Regions from separate parts of the Pseudomonas sp. NPDC089752 genome, predicted to be linked through region 1. Evidence: riboswitches for the same ligand, from Rfam matches in the RefSeq annotation. Region 1 holds a riboswitch; the other holds the start of a gene.

The links. A riboswitch is a leader RNA that binds a small molecule or an ion and turns the genes downstream of it on or off. The one in region 1 is predicted to bind cobalamin.
Region 2: it holds a riboswitch for cobalamin, as region 1 does, so the genes downstream of both, cobW (cobalamin biosynthesis protein CobW) here and ACIPZF_RS19395 (ABC transporter substrate-binding protein) in region 1, are expected to answer to the same signal.

What each region holds. Positions count from the first base shown of each region.
Region 1 covers NZ_JBIVGP010000011.1:153,362-160,703, reverse strand. The annotation lists gene ACIPZF_RS19405 (TonB-dependent receptor) at 1-977, shown strand, start outside; gene ACIPZF_RS19400 (DUF1624 domain-containing protein) at 1,179-2,339, shown strand; cobalamin riboswitch at 2,368-2,565, shown strand; gene ACIPZF_RS19395 (ABC transporter substrate-binding protein) at 2,674-3,684, shown strand; gene ACIPZF_RS19390 (FecCD family ABC transporter permease) at 3,684-4,700, shown strand; gene ACIPZF_RS19385 (ABC transporter ATP-binding protein) at 4,697-5,485, shown strand; gene ACIPZF_RS19380 (pseudoazurin) at 5,503-5,937, shown strand; gene ACIPZF_RS19375 (OprD family porin) at 5,934-7,271, shown strand.
Region 2 covers NZ_JBIVGP010000015.1:77,969-85,310, reverse strand. The annotation lists gene ACIPZF_RS22135 (ATP-binding protein) at 1-796, opposite strand, end outside; gene cobN (cobaltochelatase subunit CobN) at 798-4,559, opposite strand; gene cobW (cobalamin biosynthesis protein CobW) at 4,563-5,630, opposite strand; cobalamin riboswitch at 5,729-5,939, opposite strand; cobalamin riboswitch at 6,198-6,421, shown strand; gene ACIPZF_RS22120 (CbtB-domain containing protein) at 6,527-6,712, shown strand; gene ACIPZF_RS22115 (CbtA family protein) at 6,722-7,342, shown strand, end outside.

The DNA.
Region 1 (7,342 bases):
GCAACTCGCCGTACAACGATGTGGGCGGCGACTACATCGACCCGTGGCAGCCGGCGCCGGGGTACTTCCACAGCGACTCGCCGACCCGTCCGCAAACCCTGTCCACCACCCACACCTTCGCCCTGTTCGCCGAGAACCGCCTGCAACTGACCGAGCGCCTGTCGTTGGTGACCGGCGTGCGGCGCGACCAGAACCACATCGACCGCGACAATCTCACCAACGATACCCGCAGCGACCGCAGCCTGAACGGCGGCAACTGGCGCGCCGGGCTGGTGTTCGCCGCCACCGACAACCTGTCGCTGTACGGCCAGTACTCAACGAGCGAGGACGGGGTGAACAACCTGGTCAGCCTCAGCCCGACGCAGATGAACTACGACCTGACCGAGTCGAAGCAGACCGAACTGGGCCTCAAGCAGCGCTTCTGGGACGGTCGAGGCGAGTGGACACTGGCCGCCTTCCACATCGTCAAGAAAAAGCTGCTGGTGGATGACCCGCTGACCCATGAAAAACAGCAGGCCGGGCAGCAGACTTCCGATGGCCTGGAGGCGACCCTGGAGCTGGCCTTGCCGCAGCAGTGGCAAGTGTCAGCCAATGCCTCGCTGGTGCGCGCCAAGTACGATGACTTCGACGAGCTGGTCGGCGGCGTGCCCCAGGACCGCGCCGGCAACCGCCCGGCTAACGTGCCACGGCGCACTGCCAACCTGTGGCTAAGCAAGGGCTTCGGCCAGCAGGTCGAGGCCGGTATTGGCGCGCGCTATGTGGACGAGCGTTATGCCAACACGGCCAACACCCAGAGCGCGCCGGGGTATACCGTGGTCGATGCCAATATCGGCTGGCAGGTGCTGCCGGATGTGCGCTTGGGGTTGCAGGTGAACAACCTGTTCGACCGGGAGTATGTGGCGTCGGCGTTCAGTGGTACGCAGTGGATCATGGGTGTGCCGCGGTCGTACTTTGCGACGGTGGATTACAGCTTCTGATGTGAGTCGGCTTTACCGGCCTCTTCGCGGGCAAGCCCGCTCCCACAGGATCTCCGCTGTCTCGCGATCAGTGATGCACCTGTGGGAGCGGGCTTGCCCGCGAAAGGGCCGGTATGAACAACACAAAAACACCTTTCTACTCAAATGAAATAGTTATAAGATAACGTTTCATTTGACATTCATTCCTGCCTGCGACTCTCCATGACAAGCGCCACCCCCACCCTGCTCACCCAGCGCCTACAGAGCATCGACGCCCTACGCGGTCTGGTAATCCTCTTCATGCTGCTCGACCACGTCCGCGAGACGTTCTTCCTCCACCGCCAGGTCAGCGACCCGATGACCATCGACGCCACCGACCCGACGCTGTTCGCCAGCCGCACCCTGGCCCACCTGTGCGCGCCGGTGTTCGTGCTGCTCACGGGCCTGTCGGCCTGGCTGTACGGCGAGAAGTACCAGGGCCGCAGCGATGTTTCGGCGTTCCTGTTCAAGCGCGGCCTGTTCCTGGTGGTGCTGGAGCTCACCCTGGTCAACTTCGCCTGGACCTTCCAGCTGCCGCCCAGCGTGATCTACCTGCAGGTGATCTGGGCCATCGGCGTCAGCATGATCGCCCTGTCGCTGCTGGTGTGGCTGCCGCGCCCTGTTCTGCTGGCCGTCGGTGCCGTGATCATCGCTGGCCACAACCTGCTCGATGGCCTGCACTTCGGCGTGGAGTCGGCCATGCATGTACCGTGGGCGATTTTGCATGATCGGGGTTGGCTGGAATTTTCCGATAGCCTGCGCCTGCGTACTTCCTACCCGGTGCTGCCTTGGATTGGCGTGATCGCCCTGGGCTATGGCCTTGGCCCATGGTTTGCCCGTGGCAAGGATGCGCAAAAACGCCAGAATCGACTGCTGCTGGCCGGCGTGATCGCGTTGCTGGGCTTCGTCGTGCTGCGCATGCTCAACGGCTACGGCGAAGCGCCGTGGAGCGGCTACCCGACATTCACGCAGACGCTGATGAGCTTTTTCAATATCACCAAATACCCGCCTTCGCTGCTGTTCCTCACCCTGACCCTGGGCTGTGGCCTGCTGTTGCTGCGCGCCTTCGAACGCGCAGGGCAGGCTCGCTGGATCAGCGCCCTGGCGGTATTTGGCGCGGCACCGATGTTCTTCTACCTGCTGCACCTGTACGTGCTCAAGCTGCTGTACCTGGCCAGCGTCGCCCTGTTCGGCCTGAATCACGGGGCCTACTTCGGCTTCGATGGCATCGGCGCTGTGTGGCTGAGTGCGGTGCTGCTGGCAGTGGTGCTGTACCTGCCGGTGCAATGGTTCGCCCGGCTCAAGGCGCGTCGTCGTGACATCACCTGGCTCAAGTACTTCTGATTCAACGTTTTCACCCGGCGTCTGATGGTCTACCATGCGGGCCGCCGGTTTCCACCACGGAAATAATAGGGAATCCCAGGCCGCCGTGGCGCGCCAAAGGGAACTGCCCCCGCAACTGTAGGTGCCGAGTTCGCTTCATCAATGCCACTGGATCTCAGGTCCGGGAAGGCCGGAGCCGAACGACGACGCACCAGTCAGGAGACCTGCCGGCCTACATTCACCAACCGGCGGGGTGTCCGGGATTGGCCATCAGTGTTGCCCCTGCCGGCTGCAGGGGCTCGGCGATGCCTGTCCGTGCGTTCTTCCGTGAACTGTCCGATAGGAGATCGTCCCCATGCTGCCCCGTTTCGCCACACTGCTCGCCGGCCTCAGCCTCACCGGTGTGGCCCATGCCGCCGCCACCCATTACCCGCTCACCGTAGACAACTGCGGCGCGCCGCAAACCTTCGCCCAGGCCCCCGAGCGCGCGGTGACCATCGGCCAGGCCGGCACGGAAATGCTCTATGCGCTGGGCCTGGGCGAAAAGCTGGCCGGCACTTCGTTGTGGTTCAACAACGTGTTGCCCGAGTACAAGGCGCTGAACGACAAGGTGCCGCGCCTGGCCGACAACGACCCAAGCTTCGAAGCGGTGGTCGGCAAGCGCCCGCAGTTGGTGGCCGTGCAGTTCGAATGGATGGTCGGCGCCCAGGGCGTGGTCGCCACCCGCGAACAATTCAACGAACTGAAGATTCCCACCTACCTGCTGCCCTCGGACTGCGAAGGCAAGGACAACCTGGTCGGTGCCGACGGCACCCGCCTGCAGGCCTTCCAGGTCGACAGCATCTATAAAAGCGTCAGCCAGCTAGCTGAAATCTTCGACGTGCAGGACCGTGGCGCGGCGCTGAACGCCGACCTCAAAGCCCGCCTGGACGCTGCCAAGCAACAACTGGCCGGCAAGGATCTGAGCAATACCTCAGCGCTGTTCTGGTTCTCCAGCGCCGACCTGGACATTGACCCCTACGTCGCCGGACAACAAGGTGTCGCCGACTTCATGCTGCGTACCCTGGGTGTGCGCAACGTGGTCGAATCCACCGAAGAATGGCCGACCGTGGGCTGGGAAACCCTCGCCAAGGCCAACCCGACCTGGCTGATCATCGCCCGCATGGACCGCCGCCGCTTCCCGGCCGACGATTACCAGAAGAAACTCGAATTCCTCCACAGCGACCCGGTCACCCAGCACATGGATGCGGTGAAGAACAACCGCATCATCATCCTCGACGCCGACGCCATGCAGGCCGGCATCCGCCTGTTCCGTGGCCTGCAGACCCTGTCGACGGCCTTCGCCAGCGGTAAAGCGGCCCAGTGATGAAGCGTCTGCTGCCCTGCACCGCCCTGGCCCTGATCGCCTTGCTCGCCGCCTTGCTGGCAGGCACGGCGATTGGCGAAACCACGGTGTCGCTACGCGTTGTGTACCAGGTATTGGCCAATCATCTTTGGCAGGCCGGTTACCCGGTCGACCCGATCGACGCCGGCATCATCTGGAACTACCGCCTGACCCGCACCCTGGTCGCTGCGGCCTGCGGCGCTGGGCTGGCGACCTGTGGGGTGATCCTGCAGGCGCTGCTGCGCAATCCACTGGCCGAACCCTATCTGCTGGGCCTTTCGGCCGGCGCCTCGACAGGCGCTGTGCTGGTCGGTCTGCTGGGCCTGGGCAGCGCGGCGCTGAGCATGTCTGGCGGCGCCTTCGTTGGCGCTGTCGCGGCCTTCGGCCTGGTGTTGGTGCTGGCGCGCGCCGCCGGCCCGAGCAGCAACAACGCCCAGGTGATCCTGGCTGGCATCGCCGGTTCGCAACTGTTCAACGCCCTGACCGCCTTCCTGATCACCAAGTCGGCCACCGCCGAACAGGCGCGCGGCATTCTGTTCTGGCTGCTGGGCAACCTCAGCGGCGTGCGTTGGCCTTCGGTGTGGCTGGCAGTGCCGGTGGCGCTGTTCGGGCTGGTGGTGTGCCTGTGGCACCGCCGTACGCTGGACGCCTTCACCTTCGGCGCCGATTCGGCGGCATCGCTGGGCATCCCGGTGCGCCGCAGCCAGTTGCTGCTGATCAGCTGCGCGGCGCTGGTGACGGCGGTGATGGTGTCCATCGTTGGCGCCATCGGTTTTGTCGGGCTGGTGATTCCGCACGCCCTGCGCCTGCTGCTGGGTCCCGGCCATAGCCGCCTGCTGCCGGCCAGCGCCCTGGGCGGTGCGTTGTTCCTGATCGCTGCCGACATGCTGTCGCGCACGTTGATACCCGGGCAAGTGATCCCGGTGGGTGTCGTCACGGCATTGATCGGTGCACCCGTATTCGCCTTGATTCTGGTAAGCCGCAGGGGGCGCGTATGACTGTCATGGCCCCCTTGCACGTCGCCCCCCTCGCCTGCAAGGGCCTGAGCCTGCAACTGTCGGGCAACAGCGTGCTGCGTGATATCGACCTGAGCGTCGTTGCCGGTGAAACACTCGGCATCGTCGGCCCGAATGGCTCGGGCAAATCCTCCCTGCTCAAGCTGCTGGCGGGTTTACGCACACCGCACAGCGGCAGCGTCCAGCTGCTCGGCGAGCCCCTCGCTCGCCTGCCACGCCGGCGTATTGCCCAGGCCTTGGCGCTGGTCGAACAACAGGCGGATACCCTCGACGCGATCAGCGTATTCGACGCGGTAGCCCTCGGCCGCACGCCGTGGTTGTCGGCCCTGGCACCATTCTCCAAAGACGACCACGCCATCGTCGAACAGGCCCTGGCCGACCTCGATGCTGCGCACCTGCGCACGCGCATCTGGGGTTCGCTGTCCGGAGGAGAACGCCAGCGCGTACACATCGCCCGCGCCCTGGCCCAACGCCCGCAAGTATTGCTGCTGGACGAGCCGACCAACCACCTCGACATCCAGCACCAGCTGAGCTTGCTGCAGCAGGTGCAGGCGCTGCCGGTGACCACCCTGGTGGCCTTGCACGACCTGAACCAGGCACTGACCTGCGACCGCGTGGCGGTGCTCGATCAAGGCCGCCTGGTGGCGCTCGGCAAGCCGCTGGAAGTCCTCACTCCCGAACGCCTGCTAAGCACCTTCGGCGTGCACGCCCGCTACCTCACCGACCCCTTCGACGGCGCGCGCATCCTGCGCTTTCGCGCCCCTTGAAAATGGAAGTCTCTGTCATGCTGTTGCGCTCCACCGCCCTGCTGCTCGCCAGCGCCCTGCTGCCCTTCGCCGCCCAGGCCGAAGTGCATGAAGTGAAGATGCTCAACCGCGGAACGGCCGGCGCCATGGTCTACGAGCCTGACCACCTGCGCATCGCTGCGGGCGACACCGTTCGCTTCCTGCCGACCCAGAGCGGCCATAACGCGGCCAGCGTGCCGGGCTTACTGCCAACCGGTGCCGAGGCGTTCAAAAGCAAGCTGAATCAGCCGTTCGAGCAGACCTTCACGGTGCCAGGGCTGTACGGCATCCAGTGCATTCCGCACCTGGCGATGGGTATGGTGATGCTGATTCAGGTCGGCGATACCGATTCGACCGCACTACCTGCGGGGTTGCCGGCACGTGCACAGGCGCGCTTCGCGACCCAGCTGCAGCAGCTGGAGGCCGGACAATGAGTCGCATTCTGCTGGCCCTGCCGCTGCTTAGCCTCGCACCCTTGGCGCTCGCCGAGTCTGCGCAGTCGCAAAGCAATGGCCTGATCGAAGACAGCACCTGGAGCCTCCTCAACCGAACGGTGTTCGACCAGCGCGATTACAAGCATGGTGGGCGCAACAGCGCTGCGCGCAATGCCTACAAACCGCGCAGCGAACGCAACGGCCTAGCGGAGGAATGGGCCTACGGTCTGATGGGTACGTTCCAGTCCGGCTTCACCCAGGGCCTGATCGGAGTGGGCGTGGATGCCCACGCCTACCTTGGCGTGCAGCTCGACAGTGGCGGCGGCCGCGCCGGCAAGGCGCGCTTGCTCGGCGTGGACAACGACGGCCACCCGAAGAACGAATACAGCCGCGGTGGTGCGGCGTTGAAGCTGCGCCTGTCCAACACTGTGCTGTCTTATGGTGAGCAGCGGGTGAAGACACCGGTGTTCAGTTCTTCCGACAGCCGCCTGCTACCTGAAACCGCGACGGGGTTCTTCCTCACCAGCAACGAAATCGACAAGCTCAAACTGGTGGCAGGGCACTTCAACGAAAGCACCGACCGCAACGCTTCGAGCCATGACCAAGGCTTCGTGGTCAACTACTCCAACGGCCGCCAGGGCAACACCTTCGACCTCGCCGGCGTGGTGTGGAACCCCAGCGCCGCGTTCAGTGGCAGCCTGTACACCTCGCGCTACGAAGACACCTGGAACCAGCACTACCTCGGCAGCACCATCACCCACGCTCTGGACGACCGCCGCAGCCTGAGCCTGGACCTCAACCTGTACCGCACCACCGACACCGGCAAGGCCCTGTCCGGGCGCATCGACAACACCACCTGGAGCCTGGTATCGCGCTACAGCCAAGGCCCGCACAGCTTCAGCCTCGGCTGGCAACAGGTGGATGGCAACACGCCGTTCGACTACGTGACGCGTGGCGCGATCTTCCTGGGTAACGCGGTGCAGATGTCCGACTTCAACGCGCCGAACGAGAAGTCCTGGCAGGCGCGGTATGACCTGAACATGGGTGCGTATGGCGTGCCGGGGTTGAACCTGACGGCACTGTATGTGCGCGGGTTCGATATCGATGGGACGCATGTGGACCCCACTGGCGGGTATGCGTACCTGGGGTATGGCAAGGATGGCAAGCACTGGGAGCGGGACCTCGAGGCGCGGTATGTGGTGCAGAGCGGCAAGGCGAAAGGGACCACGTTCTCGATCAGGCACAACATGCACCGCGGGGATACGGCGCAGGCGGAGCTGGATGGGGATCAGATCCGCCTGGCGGTGGAGTGGCCGTTGACAGGCGGTTTCTGAAAACTGTGGGAGCGGGCTTGCCCCGCGAACACGGGCGAAGCCCGTGCCATCCTGCGCGGCGCCTGTTTCGC
Region 2 (7,342 bases), on a different contig from region 1:
CTTCGATGGCCTCGCCGCCGCGCCAGGCGCAGTGGGCACGCGCGGCACGCAACCAGACCAGGTCGGCACGCAAACCGTCGACCCCGGCGGCAAAGCAACGCTCGGTAATCCAGGCCAGGGCCTGATCATCCAGTGCAATCGCCGCCAGGGCCTGCCGGGCTGCCTGGCAGCGCCCCCGCAACTGCGCCTGAGCCTCGGCCCATTGTTCACAGAAGGCCTGCGGATCGGTGTCGAAGGCCAGACGACGTCGAATGATCTGCTGACGCGCAGCGGGTTCGGGCAAACCTTCGAGCACAACGTTCAGGCCAAAACGGTCGAGCAGTTGCGGGCGCAATTCGCCTTCTTCGGGGTTCATGGTGCCGATCAGGACGAAGCGCGCACTGTGTCGATGGGAAATGCCATCACGCTCGACGCGGTTGGTGCCGCTGGCAGCCACGTCCAGCAACAGATCGACCAATGTGTCGGGCAGCAGGTTGACTTCATCGACATACAGCACGCCACCATCGGCCTGAGCCAGTACGCCCGGTGAAAACTGCGCCTTGCCCTGCCCCAGCGCGGCATCGAGGTCGAGTGTGCCGACCAGACGTTCTTCGCTGGCGCCCAGCGGCAAGGTCACGAACGGCCCCTCGCCCAGCAGGTCGGCCAGGCCGCGAGCCAAGGTACTTTTGGCCATGCCACGCGGCCCCTCTATCAGGACCCCGCCGATCTTCGGATCGATGGCGGTCAGGCACAGGGCAAGCTTGAGCGCTTCGGCGCCGACCACGGCCGCCAGGGGAAACTGCACGGGTTCACTCATTTCAAGCCTGTTCCTCGCCGTCGAGCAATTGCTCTTCCAGGGCTTCGCGGTATTCGCCAGGGGCTTCCCAGAGGCCGCGCTGCTGGGCCTCGAGCAGACGCTCGGTGAGGTCACGCAAGGCCTCGGGGTTGTGCTCGCGCATGAAATTGCGAGTCGCCGGGTCGAGCACATAGGCATCGGCCAGCGACTGGTAATGATGGTCGTCGATCAGGTGCGTGGTCGCGTCGAAGGCGAACAGGTTGTCGACCGTAGCCGCCAGTTCGAACGCACCTTTATAGCCATGGCGCTTGGCGCCGTCGATCCACTTGGGGTTCAAGGCGCGGGCGCGGATGACGCGGTTAAGCTCTTCCTTCAGGGTGCGGATGCGTGGCCGGTCCACCTGGCTGTGATCGCCGTGATAACTGGCCACTGCGCTGCCCGACAAGGTCTCGGAGGCGGCCAGCATGCCCCCCTGGAACTGGTAATAGTCATTGGAGTCGAGCAGGTCGTGCTCGTGGTTGTCCTGATTCTGCAGGACCGCCTGCACTTGCCCCAGGCGCCGGGCGAACTGAGCCCGCGCCGGTGTGCCTTCGTCGCTGGCGCCATAGGCGTAGCCGCCATGGTTGAGGTACACCTCGGCCAGGTCATCACGGCTGTGCCACAGGCGACCATCAATGGCATTCTGCACCCCGGCACCATAGGCACCGGGCTTGGCCCCGAATACACGCCAACCGGCCTGGCGTGCAGCTTGTTCAGCCTCCACACCTTGCGCTTGCAGGGCTGCACGCTCGCTGCGCACCCGCGCGGCGAGTGGGTTGGCATCATCCGGTTCGTCCAGCGCCGCCACCGCCTGCACGGCCGCATCGAACAGGCGAATCAGGTTGCCGAAGGCATCGCGGAAGAAGCCCGATACCCTCAGGGTCACGTCCACCCGTGGGCGGTCGAGCAGGCTCAACGGCAGAATCTCGAAATCGTCGACGCGCTGGCTGCCGGTGGCCCACACTGGCCGCACACCCATCAGCGCCATGGCCTGGGCAATGTCGTCGCCGCCCGTGCGCATGGTCGCGGTGCCCCACACCGACAGGCCGAGCTGGCGCAAGTGATCGCCGTGGTCCTGCAGATGGCGTTCGAGGATCAGGTTGGCCGAGGCGAAACCCAGGCGCCAGGCTGTGGTGGTGGGCAAGTTGCGCACATCCACGGTATAGAAGTTGCGGCCGGTGGGCAGTACATCCAGGCGCCCACGGCTAGGTGCTCCGCTGGGGCCGGCCGGCACGAAGCGCCCGGCCAGGGCTGCAAGCAGCCCGTTGATTTCAGCCGCACCGCAAGCGTCCAGGTTGGGCGCTACCTGCTCCAGCAAGGCTTGCACCACCTCGTGTACTGGCTGCCAGTGGGTCTCGACGGGCAACTGAAGGGTACCGTTGAGCGCTTGCTCGATAATCTGCAGCGCCAGCAACTCAAGGCGCTCGCGGGTGTCACCGCAGGTGCGCCACGCGGCTTCGCTGATGGTTTGCAGCAGTGCAGGACGTGGGCCAGCCCAGGCCTGCCCGAGGTCGCAGTCCAACGGGTCGAAGCCCAGCGCCATGGCCTTGGCGAGCGAGCGCAGCAAGCTGGCATTGCCGCCGCGGCCATCGCCGCGTTCGACCCGCAGCAGGGCGAGCAAGGTGTCAATGCGCAAGCGCGCTTGTGGGGACTCGCCGAACACATGCAAACCGTCGCGAATCTGCGATTCCTTGAGGTCGCACAGGTAGGTATCCAGGCGCGGCAGCCACACGGCGGCATCATCCAACTGGCCTTCCAGCTGCAGTTCACGGTCGATGTGGTTGGCCTTCACCAGGTCAAGAATGTCGCCCTGCAGTTCCCGGGCGCGCCGTGGGTCGAGCATCTGCGCTTCGTAGAATTCATCGGCCAGTTGCTCCAGATGGCGCAGTGGCCCGTAGGTTTCGGCACGCGTCAGCGGCGGCATCAGATGGTCGATGATTACCGCTTGGGTGCGGCGCTTGGCCTGGGCCCCCTCGCCCGGGTCGTTGACGATGAACGGGTAGATATTCGGCAGCGGGCCCAGCAGCGCATCGGGCCAGCACTGGGCGGACAGGCCGACGCCCTTGCCGGGCAGCCATTCGAGGTTGCCGTGCTTGCCGACATGGATGACCGCATCGGCGGCGTAGGCATGGCGCAGCCAGAAATGGAACGCCAGGTAGCCATGTGGCGGCACCAGGTCCGGGTCGTGGTACACGGCACTGGGGTCCACTTGATAGCCACGCGCCGGCTGGATACCAACGAAGGTCAGGCCAAAACGCAGGCCGGCGACCATCAGACGGCCGCTGCGGTACATCGGGTCCTGCTCGGGCGGGCCCCAACGTTCCAGAACAGCCTGGCGGTTCGCTTCGGGCAGGCGGTCGAAGGCGGCCTGGTAATCCGCCATGCTCAGACTCTGCGCGCAGGGGCGCTGGTCGAGGTGTTCGAGATCGTTGGTGACACCGCCAAGCAGCTGATGAATCAGCTGCGTGCCGCTGCTGGGCAGTTCGGCCAGCGGGTAGCCTTCGGCTTGCAGGGCTTTGAGGATATTCAGAGCCGCCGCAGGGGTATCCAGCCCAACGCCGTTGCCGATGCGCCCATCACGGGTCGGGTAGTTGGCCAGCACCAGCGCCACGCGTTTCTGCCCATTGGGCAGGCGCGCCAGCTCGACCCAACGCCGTGCCAGTTCGGCGACGAAGTCCATGCGCTCGGGATGGGCGCGGTAGCAGACCACGTCGGACTGGCTGCGCTCACTGCGCCAGGCCATGTCCTTGAAGCTCACCGGGCGCGTGATGATGCGCCCATCCAGTTCTGGCAGGGCAATGTGCATGGCCAGGTCGCGGGCACCAAGGCCCTGCTCGCTGGCCTCCCAGCCGGGCTGGTTGTCCTGCGCGCAAATCGCCTGCAGCACCGGGATGTCGCGCCGGAACGGTCGCAGGTTGGGACATTCCGGGCTGGACAGGGCAAAGCCTGTCGTGTTGATCAGCACCTCGGCGCCTACTTCATCCAGCCAACCTTCAACCTGCTCCAGGCAGGCGCTTTCCTTGAGACTGGCGACGGCGATCGGCAACGGGTTGAGCCCAGCGGCCAGCAGCCGTTCGCAGAAAACGTCTATGAACGCGGTGTTGGCCGCCTGCAGGTGCGAGCGGTAGAACAGCAGCGGCGCCACCGGATGTTCCGGGTGCCACTGGGCGTACCAGTCCTCCAGGGCGGCTGCGGGGATGTGCGGATGGTAGACCGAGGTGCGTGGCAATGGCTGCGGCGCATCCCAGCTGTAATCGCGGCCCAGCCACTGATTGGCCAGGCACTTGAACAGGTTGACGGCATTGGCCTTGCCACCTTGGCGCAAGTAATGCCACAGGCGCTCGGCCGGCTCGCCCGTGACCGTGCCAAGGCCGGTCAGCTCGGGGTCGGGACGATCGTCACCGGGCACCAGGATCAACTGTACGCCGCGCGAGGCCAGTTCGACCAATTGCTCGACCCCATAGCGCCAGTAGCCGACGCCGCCGTGCAACGACACCAGGATCACCTTGGCATGGCGCAGGACCTCGTCGACGTACAAGTCGACCGAGGCGTGGTTTTGCACTTGCATGGGGTTGGCCAGGCGCAGGCTGGGGTAGTCATCCGGCAGTTGCTCGGCGGTTTCGGCGAGCAGGGCCAGGTGCGAATCGCCGCTGCAGAGGATCACCAGTTCGGCGGGCGTCTGGCCGAGGTCGGCGATGCTGTCGTCCGGCACGAAGCCGCCGGGCTGGGTCCGCAGCAGGTGCATGGGTCAGGCGCCCAGGGCTTGGCGCAGGCGCGCTTCCAGTTGCGCGGCATCGAGGTCCTGGCCAATCAGCACCAGGCGGGTGATGCGCGGCTCGTCGGCGCGCCAGGCGCGGTCGAAATGCTTGTCGAAGCGGGTGCCCACACCCTGTACCAGCAGGCGCATCGGCTTGCCGGGGATGGCCGCGAAGCCCTTGGCGCGCAGGATGCCGAACTCCACCACCAACTGGGTCAGCGCATCGAGCAACAGGGCTTCGTCAGCTTCAGGCAGGTCGATGGAAATGGAATCGAAGGCGTCATGGTCGTGATCGTCATGATCGTCGCCGTCGTGGTGCGAGTCATGGTGAGTACGGCGGCCATCGATGTGCGCCTCCGACTCGGCGCCCACGCCCAGCAGCACTTCCAGCGGCAAGCGCCCGCTGCTGGCTTCGATCACCTTGACCGCTGGCGGCAGTTCTTCAGCAACCTCAGCGCGTACTTTGGCCAGGCCCTCGGCGCCGATCAGGTCGGCTTTGTTCAGCACCACCAGGTCGGCGCTGGCCAACTGATCGGCGAACAATTCATGCAGGGGCGATTCATGGTCCAAGTTGGGGTCGAGCTTGCGCTGGGCATCGACCTGGTCCGGGTAGGCGGCGAAGGTGCCGGCGGCTACGGCTGGGCTGTCGACGACGGTAATGACCGCATCAACGGTGCAGGCGTTGCGGATTTCCGGCCACTGGAAAGCTTGCACCAGCGGTTTGGGCAGGGCCAGACCGCTGGTTTCGATGAGAATGTGATCAAGGTCGCTGCGGCGCGCCACCAGTTCGCGCATCACCGGGAAGAACTCTTCCTGCACGGTGCAGCACAGGCAGCCGTTGGCCAACTCATAGACGCGGCCGCTCGCCTCTTCCTCGGTGCAGCCGATGCTGCACTGCTTGAGGATTTCGCCGTCGATGCCGAGTTCGCCGAATTCGTTGACGATCACTGCGATGCGGCGGCCCTGGGCGTTGTCGAGCATGTGCCGGAGCAAGGTGGTCTTGCCCGAGCCGAGGAAGCCGGTGACGATGGTGACGGGGAGCTTGGCCAGTGTTTTCATGTCGCGTTGCCCTTGGCAGGATGGCGCGGGCATGCGGGACGAAAGCCGCGGGCCAGATGGCCGGGCTCGTTCGCCACCGGATCACCCCGCCCGGTTGAAAGTCGAAAACGTTGCGAGGCAGGTCTCCTGGCTTGCACCGTTCCGGCCCCTCTTTGAACAGGGCTGGCGGGATGACGCCTTCCCGCGTCTGGGCGCAGTGGCTGTGTCGATCCGTTTCGGTGCTTACAGTTGCGGGGGGCAGCCGCGGCTTGTACCGCGTTCCCGTCTTAGCTTCGGCGTGGCCGAAGAACCTCGAAGCGGCAAGGCTACGCGGGGGGGTGGGGATGGTCAACTCATGGCTTGAGATTTGTATTGGTCTGTAGATCGAGCGCCGCCCGCGGCGCATCGCGGATGAATCCGCTCCTACAGGCCACCACGGCCGCCGTTGCCACAAATGGCCGTGGGTAGACCGTAGGAGCGGATTCATCCGCGATGCGCCGCGCGGCGGCGCTCGATCTCAAGGGCAATACAAATCTCAAGCGAACACACCGCCCCCAACCAATTGACGCAAACCCTCCCCCGTGCTCTCCTTACACCTCGCGTTCAGGTGCCCCCACGGGGGTGAAACGGGAAACCGGTGCGTCGCAGGCCCCCACCAGGGCGCGACAAACCCGGTGCTGCCCCCGCAACGGTAAGCGAGTGAAACGTCTGGACCACTGTGCCACGCAGTACGGCATGGGAAGGTGACGCTTTATCAGGAGCCCTGCTCCTCCTCGCAAGCCCGGAGACCGGCCTGGCGTTCATGAACACCCCGCGGTGGGCGGGCGCTGTCGCATTCCCCTGGGCCTTGAGGTCCGGGGTTGTCGCGCTCGCCTGTGCCCCGTTGCCCATACAAAAGCAAAGCAGAGGAACGCGTCATGCCCATCACCAGCACCAAGCACGCTATCGCCACTCCCGTCACCCTCAGCCAGCGCGTGGTCATCGCCGCCGCCGCCAGCTTGCTGGGCCTGTGCCTGGTCTACTTCGCCGGTTTTTCGCACCTCGAAGCCGTGCACAATGCCGCGCATGACACCCGCCACAGCGCCGCCTTCCCCTGCCACTGAGACCGCCCCATGATCAAGCGTATTGCCCGCACCGCCGGGTTCAGCGGCCTGCTTGCAGCCTTGCTGCTTACCCTGTTGCAAAGTTTCTGGGTGGCTCCGTTGATTCTGCAGGCGGAAACCTACGAATCGGCGGCGCCTGCCGTCGAGCAGCACAGCCATGACGGTGAAGCAGCCGTTGCCCATGAACATGCCGCCGGGCATGAACACAGCGAAGAGGCCTGGTCGCCAGAAGACGGCTGGCAGCGCATCCTCTCCACCACCGGTGGCAATCTGGTCGTCGCCGTCGGCTTCGCACTGATACTCGCTGCCCTTTACAGCCTGCGCGAGCCTGGCCGCGTTGGCACCGGTGCGCTCTGGGGCCTGGCTGGCTTCGCCGTGTTCTGCCTGGCGCCCACGCTGGGCCTGCCGCCCGAGCTGCCCGGTACTGCCGCCGCCGACCTCGGCCTGCGTCAGAGTTGGTGGATCGGTACTGCTGCCAGCACAGCTGCCGGCCTGGCCCTGCTGGTATTTGCCCGGCACTGGCTGCTCAAGGCGCTGGGCGTGGTATTGCTGGTGATGCCCCATGTCATCGGCGCACCACAGCCCGAAGTTCACGCAAGTCTGGCCCCCGAAGCCCTGGAAACTCAGTTC